3 regions of the Paenibacillus sp. J22R232 genome follow, and region 2 is predicted to be linked to each of the others. Evidence: riboswitches for the same ligand, from Rfam matches in the RefSeq annotation. Region 2 holds a riboswitch; each other region holds the start of a gene.

Region 1 (7,745 bases), on a different contig from region 2:
CGCATTGTGGCTGCTCTGGGGCACCGTGCTGCATTTGGTGTTCCTCGCCATGCAGTTCGGCGCCGCATCGGGAGAAGGCGTGTTCCGTTCCCTGTGGCGCGCGCTCCGCAACTTCCTCTCCTATGCGGCCATTTCGCTCATCATGTGGGGAATCGGCGCTGCTGCCGGGCTCGTGGTAACGAGCTTATCCATGCTATGGGCTGGGCTGTTCGCGCTCATTCTGCATCAGGGCTACCACCTCGTTCGCACGCTAATGAAGGTGTGGACGATAGCCGCTCAGTACGATTGCCTTCAAACCAAACAGCTTTAGCGCGAATAGGCCTTCAACTCCACGAATGATGTGGGGATGAAGGCTTTTTATTTGAAATTGCAGCGCAACTAAATGATGTCATTTCTGTATAAATAGGTGTATGAAATTAAAAGTTGGAGGATAGACGCAAATGATGCGTAAAAAATTGGTAATCCTATCTATGGCCCTGCTCCTTGCCGGCGGTTCAATCGTTGCGGCAGACAAATTAATGCAGAAAGTTACGCTGCTTTACAATAATAAGCAATCGCCGGAAGACGGTCTTCTTGTCGACGACAAAGTGTATATCAACATTCGCTCGTTATCCGACTCCTTGCAGGCTTTTATCCAGTGGAAAGGCAGCGAAAAGAAGCTGGTCATCCAAAAACCGAATGTCCACATGTTTATGATGAACGAAAAAAGAACCATGTTCGGGCAAGTTGAAAAGGGAAGCATCCAGAAGTTCTTGGTACAAGCGCAAATCGACAATCTGAATGTAGCGATAACGGAATTCAAGGTCACGCTTACTGATCCTAACGATAAAGAAATAACGATCGACAGGCGCAGCCAAGCGGATGATGATTTCAAGGAATTTGTCGAGAAGGATACCTTCTGGTTCAGCTCCAAGCTTGTCTCATATGATTTCAAATACGCCGGAAGATACAAGCTCCGCTTCTGGATGGAACAGAAGAATGCCGAGCCTCAGCTGATATCAGAGAAAATCATCACGGCCAAATAGAACGCCTTACTCAAGCGAAAACTTACGAATCACAACAAAACCTCTGTTCATTCAGAGGTTTTTTGTATGAAAATTTTCTAATCTTTTTCTCGCAAATCATTCATTTACCGCCAATTGCGGGACTTTAGACTTGTCTACGCCATTCACAGCCGGAGGACAAATCGGTATATTTTACAAGGTATTCACATAATTAATGAAATTGAGTTAACTCGTTTAGTAAGAAAGAACTACTAATGATCGTTTATCTTACACAAAAAACGGTTAAACGAAGGAAATAGTCAAAAGGTTACATGAGAATTATTAGAATTTGCAATTAAAGGCAGGAGATCAATGAAAATAATCGAATAATTCTCAAGAGCAATAAAAAACGGCCTAATTCCCTATCGGGAAACGGGGGAACCACTCTGGGTGAATTGATTCCGACGTCTGATTTATCGCAGCGCCTGAGGAATCATAGGGAACCTTCAACCGAACCCCACAGCTAACCTCGTCGGCATTGGAAGGAGTTTCACAATTGAAAAAGATTACCGCAATACTCCTGGGTCTCGTTCTCGTGCTCGCTTTCCAAGCGGGAAGCGCTTTCGCAGACTCAAAACTGAACGGATTCATCAATGACGTTATTGGTAGTCCGTACAAAAGCGGCGGAACAACGTCGAGAGGTTTTGATTGCTCCGGTTTTACGAGCTATGTGTTCGATAAAATGGGCATCGATCTTCCACGCACATCCGGTTCGCAAGCAAAATCAGGCACGAAGGTCGCTAAGGCTGACCTAATTCCGGGAGATCTTGTGTTCTTCGACACAGTCGGTGGCAATAACAGCACCGTATCCCATGTTGGCATTTACATCGGAGACGGCAAGTTTGCACATTCTTCCTCCAGCCGAGGCGTTGTGACAGACAAACTTAGCTCCTCTTATTATGAAGACCGTTATGTGACAGCACGTCGTGTCATGGACGCGGATTCTTTCCAATCGTATGCCGACGCACAATAGAGCAACCTATCCCCTCTCTTAGAGAGCTGCAAAGGTAGACTCAATCAGCAAAGCCGCAGTTTTTTGTCCTCTGACGACAAATGACTTGCGGCTTTGCTGTTTCATTTCAAGCTGATTGCAGTAAGCATGCTGCCGCATTCAGGGAAGGAGAAATACCCGATGTATCTGTTTATTCACCGCAAGGATCTGCGTACCTCGGATTTGCGCGCTTTCGATTATATAAAAAGAAAACATACGCAAGGCATACATTTGCTGATCATAGACCCCATCCTCATCGGAGAGGGCCGGCTGACAAGCCATAGCGGCCGCAACTTTATGGCGCAAGCCGCTTCCTTGCTCTACAGCTATTCCAGCGCCGGGAAAGAGCTTCACGTGCTCTACGGCGATCCTGCTGCGATAACGGAGTCGCTCCTGCTTGCCCATCCTATCGAGGAGGTTATCGTCCATACGGACTATACCCCGTATTCTAGGCAGCGAGACGACCGGATCGGACAAACTGTTCGCCGCTTAGAGCGCCGATGGATGCCTATTGCCGACGCGCCGCTTGCCGATCTTGAAGCCTTCCCTGCATACGCAACGAGATCGGAACCATATAAGGTATTTACGCCATTCTACCGAAAGTGGAGCAGCTTTATGCTGGAGTCCTACAGCCCCATAGGCAGCACCACAATCAACGACCTCTCCACCTTGCAGGAAATAGACCAAAGCGCTTGCCATGCATTCGCACTTCCGGAAGCCGTATCCTGCGCGCTTGGAGGCACGAATGTGGAGGGCTCACCCAAATCGCTTGCTAGGCTGGATCGCTTTGTAAGGGAACGCCTTGCTTCTTACGCGGATGTCCGCGACGCGTATGCCCAAGATCAAACTAGCGGACTTGCGCGCTTTCTGAATACAGGAGCCATATCAGCACGCCATGCCTATGAGCTTACGCAAGGCTTGCAGGGATCCGAAGCTTGGATACGCCAGCTTGCATGGCGTGATTTCTACCTGTACCAGGCGATGTATCATGAAGATTTTTTCAAATATGAGCAGCTTGCTGATCTGAGCCCGCTAACAGGCACGAATTTCAAGGCGTGGTCGACGGCTGCAACCGGCATCCCAATCATAGACGCAGCCTTGACGCAATTGAACCGGACGGGTGAAATGCCGAACCGCTTGCGAATGGTCACCGCTATGTTTTTGACTAAAAACCTGCTCTGTCCCTTTACTCTCGGCGAGCAATATTTCCGGCTCCACCTAAGCGACTACGATAACACCCTTAACCGCGGGGGCTGGCTATGGTGCTCCTCGCTCGGCTACGACGCCGCACCTTATTTCCGCATTATGAATCCCGCGATCCAATCCCGGACGCATGATCCGAGCGGAAGCTATATTCGGCGCTGGCTTCCTCATCTGGACCATTTATCCGATAAAGAGATTCACCTGCCGCAAAGCGGCGCAATCGTGGACTTGAAGGCTTCGCGCGCCAGGGCGATTGAAGTGTATAAAACGATACTGAAATAAACAGCTAGCATTTCGTCCAAATATTGGACAAGCAAGTAAACCATTTCATGTATTTACTAATAAATAAACCTCCGTATTTGCTTTGAAACAGCAAATGCGGAGGTTTTTCAACTTTTTTAGCGGGTCATTCCATTTCACCCTTCGGCGTTTATTTCCCGCGTCTGCTTCCTGCCCAGAATGAGCATGACCGACAGCAGCAGAAGCATGCCAACCACTAAAGAGGTGATGTACCATAAAGTAGATTGCACATCGTATTGGTCCATGAACCAGCCTGTTACACGCGGAAATATCGCGCCGCCAAGGCCGCCGCAAGCTACAAGCAGGCTCGTCGTTCGTTCGGTCATCCCCGGAATGAGCTCGTTCGCGTACACGAGGGCGATTCCGAAGATGCCGGAGAAAAACAATCCGCTAAGCGCAACGAGAGCCAGCATCCAGCTCAGCTCGCCCAATAAAGCCATGAGAACAAAGATAACGGATGCGCCTGCCGTAGCGATCAACAAATATTTGGAGTAGCCCATTCGGTCAGCCAGCACTCCTGCGAACAGCCTTCCAAGCACCATAGTGCCCCAGAATAGGCTGAGTGCCGCTGCAGCACTGGACTCACCCACATCCGAGCGTACGATCAAGATAGAAGGCAGATAGTTGGAGAAGCTCATTTCCATGCCTACATATATCATAAAGAACAACGCGGATAGCAGCAGAAAAGGAAGAGCCTTACGCGGATAGCCGAAAAAGAACGATGCGCCTGCCGTACGCGCATTTTTGTTCATTTGCTTGTCCGCATGGTCTGCATTCTCTTCCTTATTTTGCGGAATATAGCCTAATTGATCGTCTATTTCTCCAAATGACATCGTCAGCCATAGAACAAAGGTAATGCCTGACATAGCGGCCAGTATCGGAAACGATACCTGCCATATGCTTTGCTGAATCAGATACGCGGCTGCGATGGGAATCAATAGCGCGCCGACGCCGAAGAAGGTTTCGAGGCGACTCATCGCCGATGCCTTGCCATTCTTCGCCATATCGATAATCATAGCGCCAACTACCGCCTCGGTCATGCCGAAGCCAAGCCCAGCGAGCGGTGCAATCGCAAGCATCCATCCCCACGGAAGCAGAAGGCTGTAAGCTGCTTCACTGAGCGTAAGCACGCCCATCGCGATAAGCACCGCGCCGCGTTTGCCAACTCTCGCCGTAATGGATGGCGCAAGCAAAACGCCGACCAAAAACCCGAGAAATTGGTTCATGATCCATTGACCGCCATCTTTATATTCGAGATGATAATGCGCGATAAGCTGCTCTAATATAGATCCCCCCACAACATGGGCAACCCCGATAATCAGGTAGGACAGGCAACCAAGCCAAATTAACTTCTTCATATTCTTGTTTCTCCTTATGCACGCACGATCTTCTTGCGCCTATCTGATATAATAAACCTATTTAAAGCCTTTTACCCATTAAAAAAGGCCGTTCAGCCAAACGGAGGTGCCGGGCCCGTGACAAATATACAAAGCTCCAACCATTATAATCGAGAAATACTCGATATGACCATACATCCGCTCGAGATCTCTCATGCGGTGGAAATATGCGGCTGGCGTTATGAGTCTCCTTTTGATTGCTATAATTGGCCGGCTTGGGAGCAAATGAAAAAAGACGAAATCGAATTTGGCGATTCCGTCCTTCGTGCTTCTCAGTATGCGGCGGTGTTGGATAATCGGCTTAAGCTGATTGGCTTTGCGCAGTTATTTCCTATTGCCGGCGTCACCCGCCTTGGGCTTGGGCTTCGTCCTGACCTCTGCGGCCGCGGACTAGGACCAGCCTTTACCAAGCTGATTGTATCGGAAGCAAAGCGCCGCGCCCCGCTCGATGAAATTGATTTGGAGGTCATCGCTTGGAATACGCGTGCCATTCGCGCCTATCAGCAAGCAGGCTTCCAGATCACGGACACTTACTCGCGCCCTACCCCAGCTGGCTTCGCTGAATGCCACTGCATGGTTTACGGAATTACGGAACCTTAAATTCGCTGGGCTCCTCGCTCCGAATCCTTTAAGTCCATAAATAATATAAGGCCAGGCGCAACCAGCACGGACACCGTCCGAATCCAAGCATGGGAGTCGAGATCCGCGTAAGCTCGCGATACGATTGCCCTTCTCGTTTCATTTAGCTGCACCAAGTTAGGCACAAAATAAGGGCGCCAGCTCCAGTTCGCCCCTCTGTACTGCTCCTCACGATGCCAATCTTGATCCGAGTCGCGCCCATAATTCGCCGAAAGCTGGATACCTTCCTCATTGCACAAATAGACCCGAATGCAGTGTCCGTACAGCTTTGGAAGCAGCTCCTCTATCCATTCATCCTTCTGCCCCCGGTATTCCGCTTCCTTCACGAGCTCGACAAGCTGCTCGGCAAGCTGCTCCGATTGCCTCTGCCAATAGCGCTCCGATCCCAGATAATGCATCAGATGCCGTTCAAGCTCAGTCTCGATTACCGCCGAGAAGCACGCAGGGTCACGGAATTCAGGCTCAGCCCTGGCAAACATAAAACCTTGTACATACCTTGCCCCAGCTTGTATCGAACGAGCCAAATCTTCTCGCGTTTCTACACCCTCCACCAGCAGCGATGCTCCAATCTGCTCAGCGAGATCCGAGAAAGAGCGCAGCACGCCGAAATACCCGTCATGCGTCGCGCTCTTTTTGATCATATGGATATCGATTTTGAGCAAATTCGGTTGAATATGAGCAATGCGATCCGTACTGCTGAATCCGCTACCAACATCATCGATGGCAATCAAGCAGCCTCTTTGGCGGTATATATCGACAACGGTGCGCAGCCTCTCCATGGATCCGTGAAAGCTTTCCTCCGTTATCTCGATTACGATTCGCTTCGGATCGATATCGTACTTATCAAGCAAAGACAGCGTATAAAGCTCGCCGTCATCCTCGTAGCGATAGATCCAAGACGGCTTTAAATTAATGAAAAGCATTGGCGGCTCTTCCATGGAAGATAGCTTTGAGAATGCTTGCTCGCGGAGCAACCGGTCCACAAGAATGTGGTCCTCCTCCGCAATCTCCTCATTGCAGAAAAAAGGACCCAAGCTGCGTACCGAATCATCCTTTACCGCTCGGCCAAGCACCTCATAGCCCATAATTCGCCGTGTATCCATTGCAATGATGGGCTGATAAAATGCGGCTAGCGTTTCACCGTCTAACCCAAGCGCCTTCGGCAGCAGCGATGATGAGCACTCATTCATAGCGATCTCCTCTATGTTATATCTACGTTAAATTATCTGTCATGCTTCGTTGTATAACATTGTAATAGAGTCGACAATAAATGTAAAGATCCGACAGTAATCATCATTCATACGCCGAGTGGCTGTCGAATATTATATCAATCTAATAATCTGCGTAACTTTATCATCCTGCGATACCTCAATTACGTGATGCTTATTATTGTAGGTAATCACGCCAGTGCCCACTTCAATGACCGGGTTTTCGCCTAAACCAAAAAATACGTCATCGGCTAATGCTTCCATAACCTCATGTCGATCCTCGTCAGGCAGCGCTGCCCATTCATCCGCTTCCATCTCAAAAAAAGTATAGCTGCTCTCTATTTCGGCTACCGCTGCTGTCAAATCCTTCAATATATCTGCATATTCCCTTGCATGTCTTACGCCCATTTGTGTTTACCACCTTTATCAAAGTTCATTTTTGAGTGTATCTCTCTACTATTCTACCGCATTTTAGAAATTTTAACGTGTATGTCATCAAAACGTTTCATTTACTCTAACTTCAGAATGCCCATTTGACGATAATATAAGAAGTAGAGAAATGTCGAAAATGATTTGGACGGGGTGTATGATGAAAAATTCAACAATTATCGGTCTTGTACTAGGGTTAGTCGCTGTGCTCGGAGGGATGGTTTTAAAGGGAGCGCATCTATCGTCTCTTTTAAATCCAGCTGCCTATATGATTATTATATTGGGAACCGTGGCATCGGTTATGATCGCCTTCCCAATGTCCGAGCTCTCCAAGGTCGGTAAGCTGTTCAAAATGGTTTTCTCCGAGCAAAAGCTGCCGCAGCGTGATGAGCTTATCCAACGATTCATGGAATGGGCATCCATTACCCGCCGAGAAGGCTTGCTCGCTCTTGAAGCTAAAGTCGATGAAATTGAAGATACATTCCTTCGGAACGGCATGCGCATGATTATTGACGGCAACGATCAGGACTTCGTT
Region 2 (7,745 bases):
TGCAATGCCAACGAAAATAACTTCCTTCCTGCGCAGCGGCCCTCTTAGGCTCTGGTTCCGATCCCATGATTCCAGCCGTTCATCTACGTCATCAGCAAGCTCGCGCAGGGCGAGCTCCCGCAAGGCTATTAAATTTCCAGTCGTAAAAAAAGCGGAGAGCGCCTGCTCTACTTTATTCCGGTCATATATTTTCCCTTCCTTCATGCGCTGCTGCAGCATCTGCGGTGTCACGTCGATCAGCTCCACCTGATTAGCGGAGCGAATGATCGCATCCGGCACGGTTTCTCTAACGCGGATTCCCGTAATTTGTTCAATCGCGTCATTAAGGCTTTCAATATGCTGAACGTTCATGGTTGAGATAACGGATATGCCGCTATCCATCAAGCGTATGACATCCTCGTATCTTTTTTTCCTTACGCTTCCAGGCATATTCGTATGGGCCAGCTCATCCACCAGCACGACATCAGGGTTCCGGCGAATGATCGCTTCTACATCCATCTCTTCCAGCTTCGTTCCGAGATATGAAATCACTTGGCGGGGGATAACGGGAAGATCCCCAATTTGTCTCCTCGTCTCCTCGCGGCCGTGCGTTTCGACTAAACCGATCACGACGTCTACGCCTTTCTGCAGCAGCAGATTAGCTTCGGCCAGCATCCGGTACGTTTTTCCGACACCGGGAGCAGCACCGATGAACAAATGGAAATGCCCCCTGCGAATAGACTTTGCTTGCTGTTCCCTTTGATCCGGACTGACTCTGCGAAACAACCCTTTGGCACCATCTCGCCTGTGCTTAACCGGCAATATCCGTTCCCCCTCATGCTCCGCACGGTCAGCCATAAGAAACAGATCGACCTGCCTAAGCCTCCGCAGCAAGCCGAGTGCAATGGATCCTTGCTTGAACTGCTGCCATCTGCTCTGCTTCGAATGGCCCATTACGATGCGGGTCACATGCTGCTCCTCCGCATAGGAAGCAAGCTCAGCGGACAACCGGCGCCGATTAAGCAGGGGAAGCTCCTCGAATGAGCCTCCTACTTTAATCGCCAGCTTTTTAATGGAAGCTTTAAATGCCTGTTCGTCCTTGGTCAGCTTTCGGTGCGGAGGCATGAATGACACAACGACGACATCGCCGCCCAGCCTTCTGGCAATCTGCTCTCCTCTCCTTACATATAAGGAACCGTTCCAATGGTATTGCGCGGTCACCAATATTCGCTCCGACGCTCCGGAAGGACCGGAGAGCCCAAGCTCCTCGCGATGCTTCTCCAGCGATTCGTTCACGCCTTCCGCAACGAGGCGAAGCGCCAGCTCTCGAAGCACCGCCAAATTCCCGCGCTGCGCGATTGCAGGCTCCGGACTGCCTTTCAGCCTGCCTTCCTCGAACCGCTGCAGCATCGTTTCAGGCGATACATCGATTAAACGAACCTCATCAGCCAGCTCAAGGGTGTTCGCAGGAACGGTAGCCAGCGGACGTACGCCAGTCCATCTGAACGCTTCCTCATCTATGCCTTCCAGCTCGTAGACATTAATCGTCGTTACCACGCTTATGCCGCGTCCGATCAGAAACTGCACTTCCTCCAGCCTCGTTCGGAATCCAGACCCATTTTCGTTCAGGTGAGCCAATCCGTCAATAAGCACCGCTTCCGGATTGCGCGCAGCCAGCGTCTCCACATTCAGAGCCGCTTGCTCAAAGGGAGCTGCCAGCGCAATCGTTTCTTCGCTCTGAGGCATCGGCAGCGCGCATAGCACGACGTCAATTCCCTCCTGCATAAGCTGCAATCCTTCTCTAAGCATATGGTAGGTTTTCCCCGATCCGCTTACGGAGCCGACGAGTATTTTGAGTCGGCCCTGATGCAGCTTGGCAATGGACAGCAACAGCTCCTCCGGTGTTTTCTTCCTAAAGGAAGCCATCCTTTTATTCTCCCAATATAGCGGATAAGGCAAGATTCAGCTTCAGCACATTGACCCGCTCATCGCCGAATACGCCTAGGTCTCGGCCCTCCGTATGCTTCTCAACAAGCTGCTTCAGCACGTCGGCCGGCTCCCCTGTCAGCTTGCTGATTCTGGCGATTTGCACCATGGCTGACTGCGGCGTAATATGCGGATCGAGACCTGAGCCCGAGTTCGTAATGAGTGCAATCGGCAGCTCCGATACCGGAACATCCGGGTTCTGCAGCCTCCATGCTTCGATAGACGCGGCAGTGCGCTCGATCAAAGCCGGATTCGAGGGCCCGAAGTTGTTCGAGCCTGAGCCGGCAGCGTTGTATTCGATGCTCGATACGCGGCCTTGAAACCATTTCGGATCTTTAAAGCTTTGTCCGATCAGCTCTGAGCCAACCACCTGACCCGTTTGGTCTTTTATTAAGCTTCCTGCTGCTTGGCCCGGAAAGAGCAGCTGCGCTGCTCCCGTGCTTACCAGCGGATAAACGATCCCGCATATTACCATGAACAACAAGCTGATGCGTAAAGGAACAGTGATCGCCGATAGCCTAGAGGAACGCGGATCTTCATTCTTATAATCATTCATATCGTCATGCCTTCTCTCTAATTAATGTAGGATTAAATCCACAAATGGACGGCAAAATCAATAAGCTTAATGCCGACAAACGGAACAATCACGCCGCCAAGGCCATAAATGAAAACGTTTCGGCTTAGCAGCTTCGAGCCGCTCATCGGTTTGTACGCTACGCCTTTAATGGCAAGCGGTATGAGAAGCGGAATAATTATCGCGTTGAAAATAAGCGCCGACAAAATCGCGGAGAGCGGCGAGCCCAGATTCATTATATTAAGCACGCCCATCTCGGGAATGGCGAGCATGAACATGGCCGGTATGATGGCAAAATATTTGGCGATGTCATTCGCGATACTGAAAGTAGTGAGCGCTCCCCTTGTCATCAGCAGCTGCTTGCCAATCGCGACCACCTCGATTATTTTGGAAGGGTCGGAATCGAGATCGACCATATTAGCCGCTTCCTTCGCAGCGATCGTTCCGCTATTCATGGCTAGGCCCACATCGGCTTGGGCGAGTGCGGGCGCGTCGTTCGTCCCGTCCCCTGTCATCGCTACCATTTTCCCTTCGGCCTGCTCGCGGCGGATGACCGCGATCTTATCCTCGGGCTTCGCTTCCGCGATGAAATCGTCTACCCCTGCTTCACGGGCGATTGTTGCAGCCGTTAACGGATTATCCCCCGTGCACATAATCGTTTTGATCCCCATCTCGCGAAGCTGGTCGAAGCGCTCCTTCATGCCTGGCTTTACCGTATCCTTCAAATAGATAACGCCGAACATCCGGTTATCGACTGCTACGGCAAGCGGCGTACCGCCTAATGTCGCGATCGTATTCGAGATTTGCTCCAAATCGGGGGGGATGTCGCCGCCCTGCGCGGCAACCCATTTCCTAACCGCATCAACGGCGCCTTTCCTGACGCGTCTGCCGTCTGCGAGATCCATGCCGCTCATTCGCGTCTCCGCTTTGAACTCGACGAATTCCCCGCCTGCCGCAAGCGCTGCATCATAGCTCATTCCCTGCTTCTTCGCCCATTCCAGCACGGAGCGCCCTTCAGGCGTTTCGTCCATGAGAGAGCTGATGGCTGCCCACTCCGACAAGGTCTCGACGCTGCTTCCGGCTACCGGCACAAGATCGCTCGCCATCCGGTTTCCGAAGGTAATCGTTCCTGTTTTATCAAGAATCATCGTATTGATGTCGCCAGCCGCTTCAACCGCCTTGCCTGACATCGCCAGTACGTTGAACTGCGTAACCCTATCCATGCCGGCGATGCCAATCGCGGACAATAAACCGCCTATCGTCGTCGGAATCAAACAAACAAGCAGCGCAATCAGAATGGGGATCTCCAGCTCAATGCCGAGGTAGCTCGCAATTGGCGCAAGCGTGACGACAACGATTAGGAAGATGATCGTCAAGCTGATCAATAATGTGCTCAGCGCGATTTCGTTCGGCGTTTTCTGGCGTTTGGCACCCTCAACCAACGCAATCATCCGGTCAATGAAGGATTGTCCCGGCTCGCTTGTCATACGCACCTTAATTTGATCGCTGACTACCCGTGTCCCACCAGTTACCGAACTAAAATCCCCGCCTGCCTCTTTAATGACAGGAGCAGATTCTCCAGTGATCGCGGATTCGTCTACGGAAGCAAGCCCGGCAATGACCTCTCCGTCGCCAGGTATCATTTCGCCTTGCGACACAATGACGATATCTCCCTTGCGAAGCTCCGTTGACGATACGACGGTTACGGCTTCGCCAACCAGCTTATTCGCGCTCATATCCTGCTTCGATTTTTTGAGCGAGCTCGCTTGCGCCTTGCCTCTGCCCTCCGCGATTGCCTCCGCAATGTTAGCGAACAGCAGCGTAAAGAGCAGAATGAAAAACACGGCGATATTGAAACCCATCGCAGCCTGCGATTGAAATAACCGAGGGAATACGATCATTAGCAGTACGATAAGCGTGCCTGCTTCAACGACAAACATAACCGGGTTTTTGATCATGACAGCTGGATTCAGCTTAATAAAGCTCTCGCGGACTGCCTGCTTTAGCGCACCAGCAGACAATGCGGTATTCGTCTTGTTTCGATTCATTATCGTTCACCTCATCCGTTAGCGGAGTGTTAGAAATTCTGCGATTGGACCAAGCACAATGACCGGCAGGAAGGTCAGGGCACCAATTAAAAGCACGGTTCCGATTAACAGGGCCGCGAACAGCTTATTGTCCGTTCGGAAAGTCCCGATCGTCTCCGGGACGGTCTGCTTGCGCATGAGCGAGCCTGCGACAGCGAGCATCGCAATCATCGAAATATAGCGGCCAAACAGCATCACGAGGCCGGTGCTTATGTTCCAGAACGGCGTATTGTCGCCTAATCCCTCGAATCCGGAACCGTTGTTAGCTGCGGAGGAAGTGAATTCATACAGCACCTGGCTTATCCCATGGAAGCCTGGATTCGTAATCGCGCCATGCCCGAGCTCCGTCAAGAACGCAATTGCGGTTGGCACTAATATAATAAAGGGATGTGCGAGAATGGCTACGGCGATGAGCTTCATTTCCCGCGGCTCTATTTTGCGTCCCAAAAACTCCGGCGTTCGCCCTACCATCAAGCCGCATATGAATACGGCAAGAATGGCATACATGAGCATGTTGATTAAACCGACGCCTTTGCCGCCGAATACGACGTTCAGCATCATTTCACCAAGCGGCACCAAGCCCCCTAGCGGCGTCAGCGTGTCATGCATATTATTGACCGTACCGGTCGTGGCTGCGGTCGTAACGGCCGTGAAGAGCGCCGACTGGGCAATGCCGAATCTGACCTCCTTGCCTTCCATGCTGCCTTGCGATGCATCGATGCCAAGCGCGCTCATCGCCGGATTCCCTGCTTTCTCGGACGTATAAGCTACGCTTAGGAAGACGAGGAACAGACACATCATCGCGCAAAAAACGACCCAGCCCTGCTTTTTGTTTTTCGCAAAAAGACCGAACGTATAAGGCAGCGCTGCGGGCAGCGCCCACATCGACAAGATTTGAATCACATTCGTAAGCGGGTTGGGATTCTCGAACGGATGAGCGGAGTTGACGCCAAAAAATCCGCCGCCGTTCGTCCCAAGATGCTTGATTGATTCGAGCGATGCAACGGGACCAATCGCAATCTGCTGCATGGCTCCCTCAAGCGTTTTGACGGTCAACGTCGGATCAAGCGTCTGCGGCACCTGAAGCGCAACGAGAACGAGCGTAATGATAAAAGAAAGAGGAAGAAAAATTCTCGTATGCGCTTTGACGAAATCCTCGAAAAAGTTTCCGAGCGTTTTCCCTTTGCTCGTTATCCCGCGGACGAATGCAATCGCAACCGAGAAACCCGTTGCAGCTGACGTGAACATCATCATCATGATGACCGCCATTTGAGAGAAGTAGGACAAGGCACTCTCGCCGCTGTAGTGCTGCAGATTCGTATTCGTAATAAAGCTGATGACCGTATTGAACGTAAGCGTCGGCTCCAAGCTTCCCATGCCGTTCGGGTTGAAGGGCAGCGCATGCTGCAGCCGCAATATCACATAACTGAACGCGACCAATATCAGATTAGTGGCCATAAAGCTAAGCGCATATTTTTTCCAGCCCATGCCCTCTCGCTTACGAACGCCGATTAAGGTAAAGATAAGCCGCTCGGTGCCGCCAAATATGCGGTCCAGCCGGTTCTGCTCATTGGAGAACACATGATAGACATAAGTGCCGAGCGGCTTAACCAGAAGCACGAGCACCGCAAGCACGACAAGCATTTGTACGATATCCATCGGTTTAAATCCTCCTCTATTAAAACTTCTCCGGATGTAATAAGGCATAGATCAAGTACACGAAAACAAACAATGCCATTATCGCCACGACTATCATTCGCGCTCGCCTCCTGATTGCCGGGTAACGCCATCGCACCAAGCAGCAAAGCCGTAAAATAAACCAAAGGCAACGAGCAAGGTAACAACCATAAATAAATCCTGCATGGAAACGCCTCCTGCGCTATTTGTTGTTTAATAAGAAGCTTACTTCTCCCGTTTGGGAGAAAACGATATGGCTTGCGCCTAGTCCCTTGTATATGGCTCTAGGATTCCATTGCTGCGTAATGACATAGATAGGCTCCGACGTCCAGCTGCGGCAGCATTGCACAAAGCGGCAGCTAAGGGCGAGACTGCTCTCGAAGATGAATACATCCCTGACCCGAAATGCGGGCGGAACCCAGCTATTGCGATCATTGGTATTGATGAATATCACATCCGTAATGCCATGCTTGCGAAGCTGTTTTGCCTCCTGCTTGCTATTCGTCAGCACGGTGAACTTCAGCCGGCGGAACTGCAATGCTCTTATGAATGATTGGCTGGCTTCATTCAAGCCTGCCACAATAATTTGCTCTTCCTCCACACGCTCTATCCTCCATTTGGTAAAAAAGGCAACAAAAAAGAAGCCTTGGGATAAGAGGTACACATCCCGCGGCTTCTTGACACCCACAGCTGAATAAGCTGCAGGCAGCGCGCTTTCTGTTGCCTCTCTCGAGTTCGCTTACGAGGTTAGCTGTCGGATTCGGGCCTTGAGAGTTGCCCTACGCTTGTATAGACAAGCGATTCACCCCATGAACGGCAATGCTTGCAAGCAAGCCGTTCGTTGGTTCCCCCGTTCCTGCTTCCGCAGGACTCAGCGTTGTTCATTCTGGTATTGCTTCAGACTTCAATCATTCCTCTCTCGAGCGACGCTTACGAGGTTAGCTGCCGGATTCGGGCGGTGAGAGTCGCCCTACCTTAACCGGTGTCCATGGCACCGGTCAAAGATTCACCCCGGCCGTGCGCTCATCCGACTCTCACATCGGACACGCGTACGGCGTTATCATTGGTTCCCCCGTTTTCCGTCTTCACGGAAACTCAGCGATCAGTCAATCAAAGCTAATTAGTAAATCCTGTATCGAATCTTACTCCTCGCCCTAATTGCTGTAAAGCATGCTTGCTGGCTAATTTAGTCAATATCCGACTTCTACGAGCGTTCGCAACGCTTACATTCTTCACAAACTCTGAATACCTCACTAAATCATCGTTTTACTCGCGTTTTTGAAAATAATTTCTCATGCTCGGATACCGCTAATCCGGCTAAATAAACAGACTATTCCAACCTTGAGATCGATGAAGCATCAGTGAGCATTTCCGAGAAAAAGATCGATTCCCTCGCTTTTTTGATGGCTTTTCTCAAAAATCGGCTTTAGGCCGCCCGATCC
Region 3 (7,745 bases), on a different contig from region 2:
TTACGGAAGTATTCGTTCAGACGGATCTTGCCTATTTGGATACAACCTCCGCGCAGCTCAAGGAAACGAACGAGAGGCTCATTCCGCTTATTGCCCATGACAGAGCGGGCTTTGGAGGAGCACTGCTATGTGCGGCTCTAGCCTTGCTCATTATGGCGTTATGGGGCATTCAGCAGGGCTCCCGTTGGTTATGGTGGACGTTTCTGCTAGGCGGAGCGCCAGGCTTTTATGCGGGGTTAAGCGTTCATCTGTCCATCGGATATATTGATTTTTGGCATCTATCGCCTGCCTTGTTTGCGCTTCTGCTCTATATACTGGGTCTTATTCTTCTTTATCCCTATCTAATGGCTACACCCAAAGCGTCAGCCGCCAAATGATGACACAAAAAAAAGGAGCAGCACGCTGCTCCTTTTTTCTATGAAATGATGAATTTAACGATTACGGCAACGGCGAAAATGACGGTCATAAAACCGAGCATTCCGCCAAAGCCGAATACGACGTCCATCAAGTCATGGCGAGGCTCTTCGTTGAAATGCTCGCGCGGGTCTCTTACGTTATCCATCGTTGACGTCCTCCTTGAAAAAGACCGATTGCTTCAATCACAACCTCGAACGGTCGTCTTTATGTAGTATCGGTTTATTCAACTTATATTAGTATACCCAAACTCCTAAACAGTTGTAAAGCAAATACAGGTGACAATTGTAAGACATAACGTGGTGCAATTATGCTAAAATGTGTACAGAATCAATCGGTAGTCGGAGGCGAGAGCATGGATGAGCAACAGATGGAACAGAAGCAGGCCGAGCAGGCGCTTGCGGAAGCCAAAGAAACGATACGCAACAAATTAGCGCTGCTCCCCGATCAATCAGGCTGTTACCTGATGAAAAACGGAGAAGGCGTCATTATATATGTTGGCAAGGCGAAGGTGCTCAAAAATCGTGTGCGGTCCTATTTCAACGGAAGCCACAATGGGAAAACGCAGCGCCTCGTATCTGAAATTCGGGATTTTGAATTTATCGTAACCTCCAGCAATATGGAAGCTCTTATTCTGGAATGCAACTTAATCAAGCAATACCATCCCAGATATAACGTGCTGCTGAAGGATGACAAAACCTTTCCATATATTAAGATCACGAATGAGAAGCACCCCAAGCTCGAAGTAACGAGGCGAATCATAAAGGACAAAGGGAAGTACTTCGGTCCTTACCCGAACGCCTATGCGGCACAGCAGACGAAGAAGCTGCTCGACCGTCTTTATCCGCTTAGAAAATGCAAGACGCTGCCGGACAAGGTTTGTTTGTATTACCATTTGGGCCAATGCATCGCCCCTTGCGAATTTGACGTGGAGCAATCGGAATACGACCGCATGATTCAAGAAATATCGCGGTTTTTGAACGGCGGGCAGGATGTCGTGAAGGTCGAGCTTCAGCGCAAAATGGAGGAAGCGGCGGAGAAGCTGGAGTTCGAGCGGGCGAAAGAGCTCAGAGACCAGTTGATCGCCATTGATGCTGTCATGGAAAAGCAGAAGATTACGATGCCCGACGCATTGGACCGCGATATTTTTGGCTTTGCCGTAGATAAAGGCTGGATGTGCGTACAGATTCTTTACATGCGCCAAGGCAAGCTGATCGAACGCCATGGATCGACCTTTCCTTATTATGGCGAAGAATACGATGATTTCATGACGTTTGTCACGCAGTATTACAGCGATAATCCAGCGCTGCCCAAGCAGATCCTGCTGCCGCTGCCGCCCGAGGCGGAGCAAGCGGAAGGAGTGGCTGCCGAGGAAGCAGCCTCGCATGCGGATGACGTGATCGCGTCGCTTCATAGCTGGCTGAAGGTTAAAGTATTAATGCCGCAGCGAGGACGGAAGAGCGAGGTCGTGTCCATGGCGACGGACAATGCGAAGGTGATGCTGGACGAGAAATTCCGGCTTATCGAGCGGGATGAGGAGCGCAGCGTCAAAGCATCCGAATCATTAGCGGGATGGCTGGGCCTAGATGAAGTTCGACGCATCGAAGCGTTCGACAACTCGAATATTCAAGGGACGAACCCGGTTTCGGCAATGGTCGTTTTCACGGACGGCAAGCCTGACCGCAAGGAATACCGGAAGTATAAAGTGAAGACGGTAGTTGGACCCGATGATTACGAAACGATGAGAGAGGTCATTCGCCGCCGTTATGAGCGAGTGTTGAAGGAGGAGATTGCACCTCCGGATCTGATCGTTGTCGATGGCGGCAAAGGGCAAATCTCAGCCGCGCTCGACGTGCTGGAGAATGAGCTTGGGCTGTACATCCCCGTTTGCGGGCTCGTGAAGGATGCGAAGCATAAGACAGCGCAGCTAATGACTGGCGATCCTGCGGAGATCGTTCCGCTGCCGCGCGATAGCCAAGAGTTTTATTTGCTCCAGCGCATCCAAGACGAAGTGCATCGGTTCGCCATTACGTTTCACCGCGAGCAGCGGGCCAAATCGATGGTGGAATCGAAGCTGGATTCGATCCCGGGCATCGGAGAGAAACGCCGGAAGCTGCTGCTTAAGCATTTCGGCTCCATCAAAAAAATAAAAGAGGCCTCAGTCGAAGACTTCCGGCCTCTGTCTATTGGGGATAAATTAGCTTCGCAAATTATAGCTGCTCTAGGGGAGGAGTCGTCGTAACCGGCGGCTTCTTCTCTTTTTTGTGGCTGAAATATTTGAGAGCGAACGCGATGATAACTGGCAATACCGAGAAGAAGATAGCCGAAATGATATTCGGAGCGGTACCGATGGTAAGCAGGGACAGGCCAACTGCAACGCTGTTAAAAATAGCATGGGTGAACATTGACGTGATGAATCCGTATCTGACGAAAATAAAGCTGAACATCAATCCAATGATCATAAGCTCAATCAATCTGGTCGAGGACGGATAAAACGGATACATGACATGGCCGAGCGCCCAGAACAAAGTCGGCAATAAAGCGGCTGCAAACGTATTTTTGAACCATTTGCGGAATAATCCGATACCGAAAAATCTGAAAACGGCTTCCTCGGATATGGCGGCAGCCCAAGCGAGCACCGGCATGAGCCAAAGGATGCCCATATTGTAAGGAGATTGCGTGGCGTCGGTCGTATCCCAAGTGCCGATTGTCAGCTTAAGCAAGATGAATATGACGGATTGCGTTGCAAACAGGATAATGGCAAATAGATAAGCGAGTCCAACGCTTCTCCACACGTGGTTGCCGTATCCTTTTTGGCCGAATCGAGGCCATAATGCACGCCCTTGCGCCTTCCAAAGGCCATCTCCGGCAATTATCGAAATGTAGATGGACCCTGCCATCGGAATGGTCAGCAATACGGTGAAGATCGCAGTGAACAAGACGGTTTGGCTGGCTAACTCGGTTTCGCCCAAAGATGCGCGTATGCCGTCCAGCACATTCAAGTTCATGATGATATAGGTAATAAAATAGACGATGGTCAAAATAATGCCGAATTTAAAGGAAGTGAACTTCCGGTAAAGGACGGCGTAGACGATGGCTAATACAAACAGGACAAAGCTCATAAACATGTATCCGATGCCTGTGAGGAAGCCGGCAAGCTTATCCTGTTTCTTCACGTATTGGATATAATCGGCCGGTGCGACAAAGGCTGGCTTGTATTTGGTTATGACGTTCTGGCCATTGATATTTTGTCCTTTAATATGAATGCTTAGAAGGGCTTCTTCAATGGCGTAACCGGCCGGCGCTTCGCCATGCCATCCCCCGTTCCCAAGCAATTCCTGCTCCTTGAATGACTGCGCGTCTAGGCTTTGGCCTGCCAGAAAAACAGGAACCTCCTTGTTGAGCTCAGCATCGGACAGAGATTGGCCGTCGAGCATAAAGTTCCAAGCTACGATTTTCTCGCTTTGCATATGTACATAGACGAAGCCCGTTCCGCCCCCGTCAAATTTCAGTTCCACTTGGTAGGTGTCCGTCGGGAAGCTTTGATCGTATTTGTCGCTATAGGCTTTGATGAGCTCGTGCTTGGATAAGTAGCCGTTTATGACTTTATCGGTTTGATGGACAGCCTTGGCGGACTTCACCTGGAGCCCTGATTGCTTCGCAGCGAACACGGAGGCCCTGCTTTCAGCCGTTTCCTTCTCAATGACCTTCGTATTCAAATCACCGTTGCTAATGGAAAAAATCATCGGTACGATTTCAACAGCCGCGAAAATAATAAAGCATGCAATCGCTGCCCATAGAAAACGTTTCCATTCATTTAACTTAATTGAATCAATCATCGGTTCACCTCTACTATCCTTTTTATAAGTTACGTATTCCATTACCTTAACATACCAATCCCTGAATTATCCAATAGAAAAGCACGTTTGCTCTCAAGATCAAGCGAAATAACGATATCCGACAAGCCTGATGTATGCTGTAGCTTCTACTTGCCCTTTTTTGGTCCAAAATCGGCTTGTTTGTCATTAATATAAGCTTTATATCGTGACTGCTTTGGGATTATAATCGTTAACGTCATACTAATCGAATAGCATAGCCGAATTTCCTAAGGAAATCGGGGGAACCATAAAGTTGTCGGAATCGTTCAGCCTGCTGCAGCCAGCAGCGCTTCTGATCCGGCGGCATGGGGTGAATTTCTACGGTGAAACTTAATCTTCATCGATAGAATAGGGCTGCCTGTCCAGGCCCGAATCCGTCAGCTAACCTCGAAGGCGTAAATGGAACAGAACTCATCGCACGAGCACTTGGGTTTCAGTGCTTTTTTTTATGCTTAAATATAGGTAGTGCTCCATAATGACACACTGCAGAAGAAGGACAATGGATGAAGGTAGACTTTAACGTGTTGAAATGGTCACCCCCGCGCATACTGGTCAGCGGGTTTGCGCTTATTATATTGCTGGGAGCTCTATTATTATCCATGCCCTTTGCTTCTGCGTCTGGCGAGCGCTTGCCGTTCATGGACGCATTGTTCACGGCAACCTCGGCAACTTGCGTGACGGGGCTCGTCGTTGTGGATACAGGCACCTATTTCTCTGTGGCGGGCCAGGTCATCTTAATGTGCCTTTTCCAGCTTGGCGGTTTGGGTTTTATGACGATGGCGACGCTTATCGCGCTCGTCCTTCGCAAAAAAATTTCGCTGCGCGAGCGTCTGCTGCTTCAGGAAGCGATGAATCAGTCGAGCATGGAGGGGATAGTCAAGCTTATTCGGCGGGTTATTATTTATTCTTTATCGATTGAACTCATAGGAGCAGCGCTGTTTGCGTCTCGCTTTGCACTCGATATGCCGCTTGGCAAAGCGATCTATTTTGGTGTTTTTCACGCCGTATCGCTTTTTAATAACGCTGGCTTTGATATTTTTGGTGACTATCGCAGTCTCACCTTGTATGTCAACGATGCGGTCGTGAACCTAGCGGCGATGCTGTTGATTATAACCGGCGGCTTGGGATTCGTTGTCATGTCGGATTTGATGGAATACCGCAAAAACAAACGGCTATCCTTGCATAGCAAGGTCGTTCTCGCGACGACCGGAACGCTAATAGCCGTCGGCACCATCGTGATATTCCTATTTGAGTTTTCAAATGCTAAAACGCTGGGCTCATTGGATTGGGGCGGCAAAATATTAGCCTCCTTCTTCCAGTCGGTAACGCCAAGGACGGCTGGCGCGAATACGCTCGATTATACGCAGCTAAGGCAAGCGACCATGTTTTTCACGATCATCCTCATGTTTATTGGCGCATCCCCAGGATCAACGGGCGGCGGTATAAAAACGACGACGTTCGCTACTTTGGTTGGTGCCGTTATTGCGATGATCCGCGGGCGCGAGGATATCGTGCTGTTTCGTTACAGGCTCGGCAAGGACCGGATATTCAAAGCACTGACAATTACCTTAATTTCGTTGCTGCTGGTCATTATCGTTACGATGATTCTCTCCATGACGGAGGATAAAGCTTTTATCGAGCTGCTGTTCGAGGCTACGTCTGCGTTCGGTACGGTCGGTTTGTCGGTCGGCGTCACGCCCGATCTTAGCATAGTGGGAAAAATAGTAATTTCATTAACGATGTTTGCTGGACGGCTTGGCCCGCTAACGCTTGCTTATGCGCTTGGGCCTCGCACAGAAAAAGAATTGTACCGGCATCCTGAAGGCAAAATCACGATTGGATAGGAGAACTGCGCAAGTGGGAATGAAAAAGAAGCAATTCGTCATTATTGGTTTAGGCCGCTTCGGCTCTAGTTTAGGCCGGGAGCTCATTGAATTAGGCAATGAGGTGCTGGGTATCGACAAGGATGAGGAGGCTGTTCAGGAGATGAGCAGCGCCTTGACGTATGCCGTCTCGGCTGATTGCACCGACGAGGAAACGCTGCGTTCGCTCGGCGTCCGAAATTTCGATTGCGGAGTCGTTGCCATCGGCGACGACATTCAAGCCAGCATACTGACGACGATATTGCTTAAGGATTTAGGCGTGAAACAGGTTGTCGCCAAAGCGATGAGCGAGCTGCACGGACGTGTCCTGGAGAAAATCGGCGTTGACCGAGTCGTATATCCGGAGCGCGATATGGGGATTAGGGTAGCGCATCAGCTTGTATCTCCGAATCTACTTGATTATATCGAGCTCTCCAAGGAATACACGATCGCAGAGCTCGCGGTACCGCAGTGTTTGGATGGAAAGTCGCTGCATGACCTAAATCCTCGCGCCAGATTCGGCTGCAGCATCGTCGCGATCAATAAGCCGAGCGGCATCATTATTGCGCCGACGGCGACCGATGTGCTGGCCATGCGAGATGTCATGGTCATAATCGGTACAAATGAGCAAATCGAGGATTTCGAAGCGACGGTTATACGATAGTCTAAGAGCGGAACGGATTTGGAAGCTTATAATTGGAAATGCTGAAGGACAGCGGCCTATTAAAGGCTGATGTCCTTTTTGGTAGGGAAACGGGCTGCCAGCTCATTGATCCAAAGCCGGACGGATGGACTAAGCGCTGCGGAATCCGCATGGATGAGCGAGGTTGTCCGCTTCGTATCCTCGAGCTCCCGAATCGGTACGATGACAAGGTCGTTGTCTTCGAGAAGCTGGCTTCGCATATAGGATTTCGGCAGCAGCGTCGCAGCGCGGCAGGTATGAAGCAGACGCAGGATCGCTTCGAACGAATCGATCTCCATTCGAACATCCGGCTGGAGATGGTATTTGTCGAAGAGCTCGTCCGTAAGCAGACGGTACCAGGTGCCCTTGGAGAACAGAATCATCGGCATGCCGGTCAAATCCTGTATGCCAAGCGCACCTTTGTCGGTAATCACTTGATTGCGCGGCAGGACAAGCGAGAGGTGGTCCTCGAATAAGGGAATGCATCTTAATGTCGAATCCTCAATGCTCGAAGCTACGATGCCGATATCAGCCTTATGGTCACGGACAAGCGAGACGATTTCATGCGTCTTGCCGGTTATCGCTTTTATGTCGATTTCTGGATGGGTAGAGGTTAGGCGCTGAATGAGATCGGGAAGCGTCGTTTGCAGGGTCGTTAAGCTTGCGCCGATCGTAAGGGTAGTGTGACCCGTTGAGGTGAATTCCGATACCGTCTGCAAATATTTGCGATGCAGCTGTCGCAGCTCGAGAGCGTATTCGTAGGTCAGCTGACCAATGCGGGTCAGCTCTAGCCGTTTGCCGATGCGGCGGAATAAGGGAGAGCCGATCTCCTGCTCGAGCTTGGCGATTTTACGAGAGAGCGCAGGCTGCGAAAGATTGAGCAGCACAGAGGCTTTGTTCATGCTCGAT

What was found. A riboswitch is a leader RNA that binds a small molecule or an ion and turns the genes downstream of it on or off. The one in region 2 is predicted to bind cyclic di-AMP.
Region 1: it holds a riboswitch for cyclic di-AMP, as region 2 does, so the genes downstream of both, AC0YN3_RS30585 (C40 family peptidase) here and AC0YN3_RS11640 (hypothetical protein) in region 2, are expected to answer to the same signal.
Region 3: it holds a riboswitch for cyclic di-AMP, as region 2 does, so the genes downstream of both, AC0YN3_RS09895 (TrkH family potassium uptake protein) here and AC0YN3_RS11640 (hypothetical protein) in region 2, are expected to answer to the same signal.

Annotation. Positions count from the first base shown of each region.
Region 1 is NZ_JBWDNK010000022.1:13,584-21,328, reverse strand. Features, by position in the region: gene AC0YN3_RS30595 (hypothetical protein) at 1-310, shown strand, start outside; gene AC0YN3_RS30590 (hypothetical protein) at 441-1,025, shown strand; cyclic di-AMP (ydaO/yuaA leader) riboswitch at 1,385-1,536, shown strand; gene AC0YN3_RS30585 (C40 family peptidase) at 1,540-2,016, shown strand; gene AC0YN3_RS30580 (FAD-binding domain-containing protein) at 2,176-3,519, shown strand; gene AC0YN3_RS30575 (MFS transporter) at 3,654-4,895, opposite strand; gene AC0YN3_RS30570 (GNAT family N-acetyltransferase) at 5,013-5,534, shown strand; gene AC0YN3_RS30565 (EAL domain-containing protein) at 5,531-6,763, opposite strand; gene AC0YN3_RS30560 (hypothetical protein) at 6,896-7,189, opposite strand; gene motA (flagellar motor stator protein MotA) at 7,371-7,745, shown strand, end outside.
Region 2 is NZ_JBWDNK010000003.1:136,318-144,062, reverse strand. Features, by position in the region: gene AC0YN3_RS11665 (histidine kinase) at 1-1,905, opposite strand, end outside; gene kdpC (potassium-transporting ATPase subunit KdpC) at 1,910-2,521, opposite strand; gene kdpB (potassium-transporting ATPase subunit KdpB) at 2,554-4,587, opposite strand; gene kdpA (potassium-transporting ATPase subunit KdpA) at 4,606-6,285, opposite strand; gene kdpF (K(+)-transporting ATPase subunit F) at 6,305-6,382, opposite strand; gene AC0YN3_RS11640 (hypothetical protein) at 6,506-6,904, opposite strand; cyclic di-AMP (ydaO/yuaA leader) riboswitch at 7,025-7,190, opposite strand; cyclic di-AMP (ydaO/yuaA leader) riboswitch at 7,215-7,414, opposite strand.
Region 3 is NZ_JBWDNK010000002.1:790,110-797,854, forward strand. Features, by position in the region: gene AC0YN3_RS09875 (dihydroorotate dehydrogenase) at 1-377, shown strand, start outside; gene AC0YN3_RS09880 (YqzM family protein) at 416-562, opposite strand; gene uvrC (excinuclease ABC subunit UvrC) at 785-2,656, shown strand; gene AC0YN3_RS09890 (lysostaphin resistance A-like protein) at 2,625-4,253, opposite strand; cyclic di-AMP (ydaO/yuaA leader) riboswitch at 4,499-4,703, shown strand; gene AC0YN3_RS09895 (TrkH family potassium uptake protein) at 4,796-6,136, shown strand; gene AC0YN3_RS09900 (potassium channel family protein) at 6,156-6,818, shown strand; gene AC0YN3_RS09905 (LysR family transcriptional regulator) at 6,878-7,745, opposite strand, start outside.